2 regions of the Streptomyces sp. NPDC043812 genome follow, and region 1 is predicted to be linked to the other one. Evidence: riboswitches for the same ligand, from Rfam matches in the RefSeq annotation. Region 1 holds a riboswitch; the other holds the start of a gene.
What was found. A riboswitch is a leader RNA that binds a small molecule or an ion and turns the genes downstream of it on or off. The one in region 1 is predicted to bind glycine.
Positions count from the first base shown of each region.

Region 2: another riboswitch for glycine. It lies ahead of gcvP (aminomethyl-transferring glycine dehydrogenase); the one in region 1 lies ahead of gcvT (glycine cleavage system aminomethyltransferase GcvT).

Region 1 is NZ_JBWKCY010000012.1:89,549-93,705, forward strand. Features, by position in the region: gene AC067Z_RS19215 (enhanced serine sensitivity protein SseB C-terminal domain-containing protein) at 1-282, opposite strand, end outside; gene AC067Z_RS19220 (enhanced serine sensitivity protein SseB) at 393-1,169, opposite strand; gene AC067Z_RS19225 (AAA family ATPase) at 1,360-2,031, opposite strand; glycine riboswitch at 2,212-2,310, shown strand; gene gcvT (glycine cleavage system aminomethyltransferase GcvT) at 2,459-3,574, shown strand; gene gcvH (glycine cleavage system protein GcvH) at 3,633-4,010, shown strand; gene glyA (serine hydroxymethyltransferase) at 4,022-4,157, shown strand, end outside.
Region 2 is NZ_JBWKCY010000017.1:192,076-196,232, reverse strand. Features, by position in the region: gene AC067Z_RS25045 (MerR family transcriptional regulator) at 1-369, shown strand, start outside; gene AC067Z_RS25040 (DNA polymerase IV) at 421-1,902, shown strand; gene AC067Z_RS25035 (PRC-barrel domain-containing protein) at 1,966-2,397, opposite strand; glycine riboswitch at 2,460-2,557, shown strand; gene gcvP (aminomethyl-transferring glycine dehydrogenase) at 2,737-4,157, shown strand, end outside.

The DNA of each region.
Region 1 (4,157 bases):
GTCACGGCCGCTGACGATCTCGTGCGCGCGGCTCCAGCCGGAGACCGCGAGCTCCTGGGCGGAGGTCACGCAGGGGGCGTAGCCGATGCCGTCGATCTCCATGTTGCCGTACTGGGCATCGGGTGAGCCGGGCTGCCCGTGCCACAGCAGCATCCAGATGCGGCCGCCGGCGGGGTCGGCCAGGGCGTGCAGCAGTGCCTCGTACGCGTCGTAGCGTCCGGGAGTCACCTGGCGCAGCATGTGCTCGACCTGTCCGGTCGCCGCGGTGCCTGACGCACTCACCTGGATTCCGCCCCTTCTTCGATCCACCGATCCACGATCCGCCGCACGGCAGGACCTGCGGTCAGGCCATCAAACCAGCTTATGCGGGAGTCCTGACACAGACGTGACTTCTACGCGGGATGTCGTTCGTAGAAGGGCCGGACCCGCTCCAGCATCCAGTCGCCCACGGGGTCCTGCGCAACATCCAGCAGGACGAGATTCACCTGCCAGGGGACCTGGACCCGGCCGAGCGCGCGACCGAGCGCGTCCATCGGCGCGTTACGGTCGGCGCCCTCCCACGAGGACAGCTGCACACCGATGAACAGAGCCGGCGCGTCCCCTTCGACAGAGGCCAGCGCCCGTCGCGCGGTGAGCACGACGCCGACGGCCTCGAACTCCCCGGCCGCCGCGGCGAGGAAGTCGACGGGCTCCTCCTGCCAGTCCGGCTCGAAGAGCCGGACCCGGCCACCGGAGGCGGGGCCGTCGAGCGGGGTGCGCCCCACCCGGCACAATTCGGCCACGGCGGGTGGAGGCAGCGGGGCGCCGATGGCACCGCCCGGGTTCACTGCGATGCCCAGTTGCGGAGGCAGTCCGCGGGCGAACTCCCGGGCGGGCGCGACGGTGAAGGGCATGTGCGCGCCGACGATGGCGAGGAACTGCTGCTCGGAGCTGAAGACGGGGACGTAGGGAGCGCCGTCGATCTCCATCGTGGGCAGATCGAGATTCGGGCTGTCGGGCCCGCCGCCGTTGGGCAGCGGCACCCAGACGCTGCTGCGGCCGAGCACCTCGACGAGCCGGGCGCCGGCGGAGGGGTTGCCGAGGGAGGCGGTCAGGGTCTCCTCGAGTTCATTGCCGGGCCAGCCGGTGCCGGTGACACCGGGGCCGGTGCCGTTGTACGGAGTGTCCATGCGCTCGTCCTTCTCCCCCGGGGCGCGCCCGGCCGTGCGTGTGCCGCGTACGACCTTAATGGCGGGGAGGACGGGCGGGCGGGTGGGTCCGATGCGCGGACGGTCCGCCACCCCGCCCTGTCCCGAATCGGGAGCGCCGGCGGCGATCCCCGCACATCGAGCGCCGGGGCTGACAATTCAGCCTTCCGGCCTACGCCGCGTCGAAGCCCAGCAGCGTCAGCGCCCCCGCCGACGCGCGGTCCAGGAGGACCGCAGAGGCGCAGCCCGTCGGCAGGCGGCCCTCCTCCGCGTCGGTGAGCAGGCGGCCCACCGCCCGGCGGTGACGGGCGAACGCGTACCCCGACACGCCGCGGCCCCGCTCACGCTGTCCCTGGCGCGCCACGCGGGGAGTGACGTCGAGCAGCACCAGGTGCAGTGCCCTGCCGCGCCGCCGCGCCTCGCGGGCCAGCCAGCGCCGCACCCAGGTCTGGGTGCCGCAGTCGTGGACGACGACGCTCTCGCCCGAACGCAGTGCGCGCCGCAGGCCCGCGTAGTGCGCGATCCGTACGAGCGGGCGGTAGACGGCGTACGGCAGGAGGCGGGGCATGCGTGCGTCCCACCGGTCGCGGGTGTTCTGGGAATCGATTCCTCCGCCGGGCACCGCGCGCTGTATCAACGTGCTCTTGCCGCTCCCGGGCAGGCCGGAGACCACCACCACGTCCCCCGCCGCGAACACGAGGCTGCGCGGGCTGCGCCCCGCCCGGTCGCGCAGGTCGCGCAGGACGGGCGCGGGCGTCCCGAGCGTGCCCCGGACGGGAACGCCCTGGTCGACGGGCACCCCCACGGCCGTGGCGGCGTATGCACCGGACCGCTGCAACGTCATCACCCTCCCCAGATCGGGTCATCCCAGCCTTGCCCATGAAGTGTAAAGAATTGGTAATACGAGACCACCGACTTTGCCACCGGCGCGGCGGCGCTGTCCGGAGAGGGACGGTTCGAGGTCGCACCCCCACTCTTCCCCGATGCATGCAATGATGTGCGCGCCAACTGCATACCGGCCGCTTGAATCCGCGCGGGAGAGTCCCGGCCACCTGGTGTGGCGGGGCGCCGAAGGAGCAAGATCCTCCCTTGAATCTCTCAGGCCCCGTACCGCGTGCGATGAGGCAGATCTGAAAAGCGAGTCGTGCTCGAGCGGCTCCACCCAAGGTGCAAGCCACGACCATCCGTACGCGGGGTCGGGGCGAACCTCTCAGGTTCCGATGACAGATGGGGAGGATTGTCCTCGCAGCCATGCCCTGGGAGCCATACCTATGAGCAATGCCCCTCGTCTGACCGCCCTCGATGCACTGCATCGTTCCCTGGGCGCGACCATGACCGATTTCGCCGGCTGGGACATGCCGCTGCGGTACGCCAGTGAGCGCGACGAGCACAACGCCGTCCGCACGAAGGCCGGGCTCTTCGACCTCTCCCACATGGGCGAGATCACCGTCACGGGCCCGCAGGCCGTGGACCTGCTGAACTACGCGCTGGTGGGCAACATCGGCACCGTCGGCCGGGGCCGTGCCCGCTACACGATGATCTGCCGCGAGGACGGCGGCATCGTCGACGACCTGATCGTCTACCGCCTGGGCGAGAGCGAGTACATGGTCGTCGCCAACGCCGGCAACGCCCAGATCGTGCTGGACGCCCTGACCGAGCGGGCGGCCGGTTTCGACGCCGAGGTCCGCGACGACCGTGACGCCTACTCGCTGATCGCGGTCCAGGGCCCCGAGTCCCCCGGCATCCTGAAGTCCCTCACGGACGCCGATCTGGACGGCCTGAAGTACTACGCGGGCCTGCCCGGCACCGTCGCAGGTGTCCCCGCGCTGATCGCCCGCACGGGCTACACCGGCGAGGACGGCTTCGAGCTGTTCGTCGAGCCGCAGTACGCGGAGAAGCTGTGGCAGGCGCTGACCGAGGCGGGCCAGGGCGTCGGGCTGATCCCGTGCGGTCTGTCCTGCCGGGACACGCTGCGCCTGGAGGCGGGCATGCCGCTGTACGGGCACGAGCTGACCACCGCCCTGACGCCGTTCGACGCGGGCCTGGGCCGGGTCGTGAAGTTCGAGAAGGACGGCGACTTCGTCGGCCGTCTGGCGCTGCAGGCGGCGGCCGAGCGCGCCGAGACCGCGCCGCCGCGCAAGCTCGTCGGTCTGATCGCCGAGGGCCGTCGTGTCCCGCGTGCCGGCATGTCCGTGGTCGCCGGTGGGGAGGTCATCGGCGAGGTCACCTCGGGTGCCCCGAGCCCCACCCTCGGCAAGCCCGTCGCCATGGCCTACGTCGACGCGGCCCACGCGGAGCCCGGCACGCCGGGCGTCGGGGTCGACATCCGCGGTACCCATGAACCGTACGAGGTCGTGGCGCTGCCGTTCTACAAGCGCCAGAAGTGATCGTCCGCACCCTCTTCACGTTCACCAGCACTCCCCCGCGTACAGGAGAATTCAGGTCATGAGCAACCCCCAGCAGCTGCGCTACAGCAAGGAGCACGAGTGGCTGTCGGCCGCCGAGGACGGCGTGTCGACGGTCGGCATCACGGAGTTCGCGGCCAACGCGCTCGGCGATGTCGTCTACGCCCAGCTCCCGGAGGTCGGCGACACCGTGACCGCAGGCGAGACCTGCGGCGAGCTGGAGTCGACCAAGTCCGTCAGCGACCTCTACTCGCCGGTCACCGGTGAGGTCGTCGAGGCGAACCAGAACGTCGTCGACGACCCGTCGCTGGTGAACTCCGCCCCGTTCGAGGGCGGGTGGCTCTTCAAGGTGCGCGTGGGCGAGGAGCCGAAGGACCTGCTCTCCGCCGACGAGTACACCGAGTTCTCCGGCAACTAAGGATCTTCCCGATGTCGCTTCTGAACACCCCTCTCCACGAGCTGGACCCGGACGTCGCCGCCGCCGTCGACGCCGAGCTCCACCGTCAGCAGTCCACCCTCGAGATGATCGCCTCGGAGAACTTCGCTCCGGTCGCGGTCATGGAGG
Region 2 (4,157 bases), on a different contig from region 1:
CAGCGACTGTACAGCTTCCGCGATGTGGTCGTTCTCAAGATCGTCAAGCGGTTCCTGGACACGGGCGTCGCCCTCCAGAACATCCGCACCGCCGTCCAGCACCTGCGCGCCCGGGGCTTCCGCGACCTCGAACGCATGACGCTGATGAGCGACGGCGCGAGCGTCTACGAGTGTTCGTCGCCCGACGAGGTGGTCGATCTGCTCCAGGGTGGCCAGGGAGTGTTCGGCATCGCCGTCGGTGTCGTGTGGCGCGACGTCGAGGCCGCCCTCTCGCAGCTGCACGGCGAACGCATCGACACGGGGGAGACGCTGATCGGGAACAACCCGGCCGACGAACTGGCGAGACGCCGACGCGACCGGGCGGTGTGACGGGCGCGCTGCCCTGCGCCGTTGTCAGTGACGTGCGGCAGCATCAGTGGTGTGAGATCCGCGCCCACGATCCTGCATCTGGACATGGATGCATTCTTCGCCGCAGCCGAGCAGGCGGCGAAGCCTTCCCTGCGCGGCAAAGCCGTGGTCGTCGGAGGCCTCGGCCCGCGTGGCGTGGTCGCCACCGCCTCGTACGAAGCGAGACGCTTCGGGGTCCACTCGGCGATGCCGACGGCGCAGGCCAGACGCCTTGCGCCGCATGCCGCGTATCTGGTGCCCAGGTTCTCGCTGTACCGCTCGGTCAGCGAGCAGGTCATGGAACTGCTGGGCCGGCTGTCGCCCCTGGTGGAGCCGCTCAGCCTGGACGAGGCCTTCGTCGATCTGGAGGCGGGAGGTGTGGCCGATGACGCGGCGTCCGCCCGCGAGACGGGGGAGCGGCTGAGGGCGGACATACGACGCGTCACCGGCCTGACCGGGTCCGTGGGTCTCGCGGGTTCCAAAATGCTGGCGAAGATCGCCTCCGAGCAGGCCAAACCGGACGGTCTGGTGTTGATCCGGCCGGGCACGGAACGCGAGCTGCTGGGGCCGATGCCGGTGCGCACACTTCCCGGCGTGGGCCCGGCCACCGGCGACCATCTGAGGCGCGCCGGCATGACCACGGTCGCCGACCTGGCGGAGGCGGGTGAGGACGAGCTCGTCCGGCTGCTCGGCAGGGCGCACGGGACGTCGCTGTTCCGGATGGCGCTCGGGCACGATGACCGCCCGGTGGTCGCCGAGCGCGACGCGAAGTCGGTGTCCGTGGAGGACACGTTCGACGTGGACCTGCACGACCGGGTGAGGGTGCGCATCGAGGTCGAGCGGCTGGCGGACCGGTGCGTGCGGAGGCTGCGGGCCAGTGGGCATTCCGGGCGGACGATCGTGCTCAAGGTCCGTCGGTACGACTTCTCGACGCTGACGAGGTCGGAGACCTTGCGCGGACCGACCGACGACCCGGCGGTGGTGCGGGAGGCGGCCGGGCGGCTGCTGGAGTCCGTGGACACCACCGGTGGCGTACGGCTGCTGGGCGTGGGCGTCACGGGTCTCGCGGACTATACCCAGGAGGACCTCTTCGCGCAGGCGGCCGCGGAGGAGGCCGGGGCCGATGACGGCGACGGTGCAGTGGAGCCTGCCGGCGCCGAGCACGACGCGGCATCCGACAGCGCCGACGAGGCACCCGTGCCGCGGCACTGGTCGGCGGGCCAGGACGTGCTGCACGCCGAGTACGGGGCGGGATGGGTCCAGGGCAGCGGGGTGGGCCGGGTGACCGTGCGCTTCGAGCAACCGGGATCGGAGCCGGGCAGGGTGCGGACCTTCCGCGTGGACGACGAGGACCTGGCGCCGTCGGACCCCCTGCCGCTGGTTCCTCTGCCGTCCGACGCCGCGGCGGAGGGGAATCCGTCCGGTTCCGTGCCCGGTGATGAGGGCGGGGCGCCCGGCGAGGCGGCCCTGCCCAGCAGCGCGGGGAGTACGGGGGGTTCCGGGCGGCCGGGGTGAGGGTCGTGCATGCTCCGGCCGCCGGGGACGGGGCGGGAGTGTCCGCCCCAGAGGTTCGGGTGGTCAGTCCTCCTGGCCGGCGACGCGGCCGAAGGAGCGGTCACCGGACGGGGGGGCGGGCGTCGGCGGGACGGAGAGGTCCAGGCCGTAGTGGTGGTAGAGCTGCAGTTCCTGTTCGGGCGAGAGATGGCGGCCCACGCCGAAATCGGGGGCGTCCTTGATCAGCGAACGCTCGAACGGGACGCGGAGGGCGTTGTCGACGATTTCGCTCGGCTCCAGCGGGACGAAGGCGTCCCTGCTGAACAGGCCCGTGCGGACGGCGGCCCATTCGGGGACGCCCGTTGCGTCGTCCAGGTACACCTCGTCGACGGTCCCGATCTTGTGGCCGTCGCGGTCGAACGCTTTGCGGCCTATCAGGCTGCGCGGATCGATATCGGTTCGCACGGTCCCTCCAACGGGTCGCAACTGCTCTACAGTCCCTACAAAAGTGCACATCCGGGGTGTCGGCCACTCGAGGGATCGCCGCAGGACACGCTGGTAGGCTGGCAAGCGGCTGTCGACCCTGTGCGGGAGAGTCCACCGGTGAACCTGCCGGCGGCGCCGAAGGAGCAAATCCTCCCCGGAATCTCTCAGGCCCCTGTACCGCACGGACGAGGTCACTCTGGAAAGCAGGGCGGGCGTCCGACGGCATCCGCTCTCACCGACGGTGAAAGCCGGCGTGTCGTTCTGCGGCGCCCGGTGAAACTCTCAGGTTGAGATGACAGAGGGGGAGGCCGTCCGGGCATCCGCGCCGAGATGCCCCTCGCAGGTCGTGCAGACCAGGAGGCCTCCCACATGACCGCCAACCGCATTCCGCTCTCCCAGCTGGAGCAGGGCACCCCCTTCGAGCAGCGGCACATCGGACCCGATGCTTCGGCCCAGGCGAAGATGCTCGCGCAGGTGGGCTACGGCTCCCTCGACGAGCTGACCGCCGCGGCCGTGCCGGATGTGATCAAGAGCGCGGAGGCGCTGAATCTCCCCGGCGCCCGTACCGAGGCCGAAGTCCTCGCCGAGCTGCGCTCCCTCGCCGACCGCAATCAGGTGCTCGCGCCGATGATCGGTCTCGGCTACTACGGCACGTTCACCCCGCCGGTCATCCTGCGCAACGTCATGGAGAACCCGGCCTGGTACACCGCGTACACGCCCTACCAGCCGGAGATCTCGCAGGGCCGTCTCGAGGCCCTGCTGAACTTCCAGACCGTCGTCGCCGACCTCACCGGTCTGCCCACCTCCGGCGCCTCGCTGCTGGACGAGGGGACCGCGGCCGCCGAGGCCATGTCCCTGGCCCGCCGCGTCGGCAAGGTCAAGAACGGCGTCTTCCTGGTCGACGCCGACACGCTGCCGCAGACCATCGCCGTGATCGAGACCCGCGCCGAGCCCACCGGCGTCGAGGTCGTCACCGCCGACCTCAGCGACGGCATCCCCGCCGAGATCGCCGAGCGCGGTGTCTTCGGCGTGCTGCTCCAGTACCCGGGCGCCTCCGGTGCCGTACGGGACCTGCGGCCGGTCATCGAGCAGGCCCACGAGCTCGGCGCGATCGTCACCGTCGCCGCCGACCTGCTGGCGCTGACCCTGCTCACGTCGCCCGGCGAGCTGGGCGCGGACATCGCCGTCGGCACCACCCAGCGCTTCGGCGTGCCGATGGGCTTCGGCGGCCCGCACGCCGGCTACATGGCGGTGCGTGACAAGTTCGCCCGCAGCCTGCCTGGCCGTCTTGTCGGTGTTTCCGTGGACGCGGACGGCAACAAGGCGTACCGCCTCGCGCTGCAGACCCGTGAGCAGCACATCCGCCGCGAGAAGGCCACCAGCAACATCTGCACCGCCCAGGTGCTCCTCGCCGTCATGGCCGGCATGTACGCCGTCTACCACGGCCCCGAGGGCCTCAGGACCATCGCCCATCGCACCCACCGCTACGCCACGGTGCTCGCCGACGGACTGCGGGCGGGCGGTGTCGAGGTCGTCCACGGCGCCTTCTTCGACACCCTGACTCTCCGGGTGCCCGGCAAGGCCGCCGATGTAGTCGCCGCGGCGCGCGAGGGCGGCGTGAACCTGCACCTCGTCGACGCCGATCATGTCTCGGTCGCCTGCGACGAGACCACCGGCCGTGCCCAGCTCGCCGCCGTCTGGTCGGCCTTCGGCGTCGAGGGCGACGTCGAGGCGCTGGACGCCGCGAGCGACGACGCGCTGCTCGCCGGCCGGCTGCGCTCCGACGAGTA